One region of the Desulfovibrio sp. GTC20076 genome, then DNA from elsewhere that is predicted to be linked to it. Evidence: riboswitches for the same ligand, from Rfam matches in the RefSeq annotation. Region 1 holds a riboswitch; the other holds the start of a gene.
The links. A riboswitch is a leader RNA that binds a small molecule or an ion and turns the genes downstream of it on or off. The one in region 1 is predicted to bind cobalamin.

Region 1 (2,198 bases):
GAGCATGAGGCGGGTCCGGCTGCACGGGTAGAGGGCGCGTCATGTGCGCCTCCGCACCAGAAGGGCAAAAAATGGTCCGCCCACAAGGGCCGTTACCACCCCCACAGGCAGTTCCTGCCCGCCGTCAAGCACGCAGCGGGCCAGCACATCGGCCCAGACCAGCAGCACGCCGCCGCCGAAAAATGCTCCGGCCAGCAAAGGGCCATGCCCGCAGCCCAAAACAAGACGCAGCACATGCGGCACAACCAGGCCCACAAAACCTATGACCCCGGCCACGGCCACACAGCCCGCCGTCATGCAGCTTGCACCGGCCAACAGCCACAGGCGCGCCCTGCCCACATGCAGGCCAAGCTGGGCGGCCTGCTCATCCCCCAGCGCCAGTACGTCCAGCGCCCGCCAGCCCATACCCACGGCCAGCAGACCGGGCACAAGAGTCAGCAGCAGCAATGGCAGGCTGTCCCACCCGCGCCCTTGAAAAGACCCCATAATCCAGAACACGATGCTCGTGACGGATTCTTCGTTGAGCGCCTTGATCAGGGCCACCAGCGCCCCCAGAAAAGCTGCCACAGCAATGCCCGCCAGAATGACGCTCTCACGCCTGAAACCGCCATCGCCCCGGCCGAGCCATAATGCCCCGGCAAGGGCCAGCAACGCTCCGGCAAGGGCCGCAGGGGGCACAAGGGCCGCAGGGCCGGGCAGTGGCAGCCGCAGGGCAGCCAAAGGGGCGCTCAGGGTTGCGGCCAGAACGCCGCCCAAGGCGATGGCCACACTGGCCCCGCAAGCCGCTCCGGCAGAAATGCCCAAGGTAAAAGGATCAGCGAGCGGATTGCGCAACACACCCTGCAAGGCCACGCCCGCCACAGCCAAAGCGCCGCCGCACAAAGCCGCAAGGCACACGCGGGCAAGCCGTATCTGCCCTACAACCAGCATGAGGGAGGCGTCCTGCGGCTCCTGTACCAGCCCCAACTGGGCCGCCAGAGCATGAAAAACCTGCTCCGCAGATAGCGAAACAGGGCCGGGCAGACAGGCCAGCGGCAGCGAAACAAGCCACAGGACTGTCAGAACAGCAAATGCGGGCCACAGCCTTGGAAAAGCAGTGCCGGAATGTGAGGATATATATGGTGTCGCGGTCATGCCCGCCCTTTGCGCACCCGGCAGGCCGCCGGGTGTATAAAAAAGGCCCCTCCCGCGCAGTACGCCGTTTGGCGCATTGGCGGAAGAGGCCCGTATTTCCTCAATCCTGCCGGCAAAAACCCGTTGCCGTGGCGGCCCTGGCCGCAACAGCGGCTCTGCGCGTCATGCGCGGGCCGCAGGGCAAGGCAGGTCTTCCGGCTTGGTTCCCCCGCCCCGGCCTTCCCGTTTCCAGTGGCGCTGCATGGTGCGAGGTTCATGAACCTTACGGCGGCGGGTCCGCTCCCGCATTGCACGGGATTCCCTTTTCAAGCCGGTGTTCCGGCTACCATTGCCGCGCATACTTTAGGCGGGGGCAGGCGGGCTGTCAATGCCGAACGCGGCCCAGGCAAGGCGGCTGCGTGTGTGCGCCAAGACTGCCGCGCCTGCGGCACGGCGCTGGAGACACAGGGCAGTCAGCCTCAGGCCGCACAGGCGACAGACGGGAACCGAAGCAATGGGCGGCAAAAATACCTTGCCAGCTCGCCGTGCAGAGGAACATCAGGCGTAGGCCAGAGGCCCTTTCAAGACTGGCTGCGCGAGACCTGCCCCGCCCTACCCGTTCTGAATCCAGATAATGCTGGCCTGACGCCCCGAGGCTTTCGCGCGGCGATAGGAGAAAAACTGTTCGTTATTGCTGGCCGTGCAGATATCCAAGCCAAAAATGTTACGCGCGGGCAGGCCAGCCAGCATGAGCTGATGCCGGGTCAGGCTCCAGAGGTCCATAGTGTGGCTGCCTTCGTCAAACCACGGGCGGAATTCCGCGCCCCACTCCCTGTCAAAATTGACAAACTCCGCCATGCCTGGGCCAAGACTCGGCCCGCGCACGGCAAAAACATCCTGCGGCTTGAGATCATAGCGCTCGCAAAAACGCACAAGGCCGGTGAGGGGGAAATCACAGCGGTTGCCGCGCCAGCCCGCATGCATGGCCGCCACATACCGGCCGCTTTTGTGTGCCAGAAGAATGGGCTGGCAGTCTGCCGTTTTGATAAACAGGCCCATGCCGGGCCGCGCAGTAGCCATGCCGT
Region 2 (2,198 bases), 1.1 Mb from region 1:
CGCGCGGCGGGGATATCTTGCGACTTTGCTTGGGCATGCGGGCCTCCCCCGGCGGACAGGGAACCGGACTGTGGCCGAAAAAAGGCCATCCGGCGTGTTAAGGATGAAATTTTAAGGCATGCTACACAAAAAAACAGATATTGTGTACCCCAAGATCCCACAATCGGGCAGAAGAGTTGCTGGCGGCATCGGGGGCATCTGCCTTGCAGGCCTGTCTGCCGTGGCAGGCCCGGCCGTCCGGCATGGGCGGGAAATGCAAAAAAGGTGCGCGGCCCGGGGCATGGCCCGGCCCGCGCACCTGACATTGTTGTAACGCGCCCGTGCGGGACGGCAGCCAGCAGGCGCTTATGCGGCCTGTTACGGCTTTCTGGGTTCCCTGGTCAGGTCGTCGGCACTTTCCTTGGCATGGCGCACGAAAATGGCGGCCGTGCCGGGCATCTCGCCCAGGCCTTTGAGGTGGGCGTCAACCTTGATGCCCGCTTTTTTGAGCTGGCTGGCCCACGAGTCTTCCTCGTCGCCGGCAAGGTCGTTGCGGGCGTGGTCTCCGGCAACCAGCATCAGCGGGGCTAGTACCACCTGCTTGACCTTGGCGGCTTTGAGTTCCTTGAGCAGGTCTTCAAAGGTGCGCGCGCCCTCTACTGTGGCCATGTGGACCTTTTTGTCCGCAGCCTTGAACACGGCGCATACGCCTTCAAAGGCAAGGTCGGCGCGCCCGTGGCTCTGGCCGTGGCCCATAAGCACAAGGGCAGTATTTTTGCCGCGGGCTTTTTTGGTGTCAGCCAGCAGGATCGCAGCCAGTTCCTGCGCATCGGCCCTGGATTCCAGCAGGGGGCGGCCCAGGAAAACCGCGTCGAAACGGCCCGGATGTTTGCTCACGTCAAGCAGAACTGCGCGTTCAAGGGCTGAAAATTCTTCGCCGCCAAGCACATGCAGCGACTGCACGCGCACAACCTTTACGCCGTCTTTGGCAAGCTGGGCCATGCCATCGCTGATGCCGCCCACGGGCTGGCCCTGTTCGGCCAGTTTTTTACGAATGATCTGTGATGTATAGGCCCACACCACGGGCGATCCGGGAAAAGCCTTTTTAAATTCAGCATCTACGGCATTGAAGGCGGGCATGCCCTCGGGAACGCTGGTGCCGAAGGCCACCAGCAGCACCCCTTCCTTGGGGGCATCGGCGGCATGGCTTGTGCCGTGCAGGCACAGGCTCGCGAGCAGCAGCAGAACGAAAAGCAGCGGGCGAAACCCCGCATGTGAAAGGATACGCGGCATGGCAACCTCCTCAATTTCGCGTTGAAAGGTTCGCAAAGGGCACCGGCCCCGGCGGATGTTCGGACTTGAGGGCTGTGGGGCCATATGGCCCGCGCCTTGGCTTCGCCTTCACCGCATATGCGACTGGCTGTCGCATGCCGCTCTTCAGAACAGCATGAAGAAGCTTTGTCCCCTCTTACCGCAGCGCGACTGTTTTCGATTTGCACGAAATTCCCCGCCAAAACGACAGAGGACAACAGGGCGCGGTAAATGTCAAGGCAGGCGGTGGCTTGCGCCAGCCGGGGAAATACAGGGACTTCGGAACCGGTTTTCGGCTCCGGAGGCCATTTTTGGCGGATTTTTCCTTGTTCTTTCGGCAGAATTCTGGTACTTATGCGGCCTCCCTTGTATTAGGGAAATCATGTTTGGAGGCTGGACATATGGCAGGTTTGGAAACCGGGCACGAAACCGAAATGAATTTCGAGAGTGCCCTCGAAAACTACCTCACTTCCGATTTTGGCGACCTTGAAGAAGGCTCTATCACCAAGGGTGAGATCGTTCGTGTGGATGACGACAATGTGCTGGTGGACGTGAACTTCAAGTCCGAGGGGCAGATCCCCACGGCCGAATTTCGCGATGCCGCCGGAAACATCGGCGTTGCCGTGGGCGACAAGGTGGACGTGTACGTTGTTCGCAAGAACGAAAACGACGGAACCATCACCCTTTCTTTTGAAAAGGCCAAACGCATGCAGGTTTTCGACCAGCTCGAAGACGTGCAGGAAAACAACAGGGTCATCACGGGCCACATTGTGCGTCGCATCAAGGGCGGCTACACTGTGGATATCGGCGGAGTAGAGGCCTTTTTGCCCGGTTCCCATGTGGACCTGCGCCCCGTGCCGGACATGGACGCCCTGGTCAACCAGGAGTTCGAGTTCCGCGTGCTCAAA

Region 2: linked by a shared signal. The riboswitch ahead of ACZ495_RS11925 (sirohydrochlorin cobaltochelatase) and the one ahead of ACZ495_RS07310 (FecCD family ABC transporter permease) in region 1 are both predicted to bind cobalamin.

What each region holds. Positions count from the first base shown of each region.
Region 1 is NZ_AP039366.1:1,665,671-1,667,868, forward strand. Features, by position in the region: gene ACZ495_RS07310 (FecCD family ABC transporter permease) at 40-1,134, opposite strand; cobalamin riboswitch at 1,302-1,480, opposite strand; gene ACZ495_RS07315 (purine nucleoside phosphorylase YfiH/LACC1 family protein) at 1,726-2,198, opposite strand, start outside.
Region 2 is NZ_AP039366.1:2,724,196-2,726,393, forward strand. Features, by position in the region: gene ACZ495_RS11920 (PAS domain-containing protein) at 1-37, opposite strand, end outside; gene ACZ495_RS11925 (sirohydrochlorin cobaltochelatase) at 358-1,272, opposite strand; cobalamin riboswitch at 1,306-1,528, opposite strand; gene ACZ495_RS11930 (30S ribosomal protein S1) at 1,692-2,198, shown strand, end outside.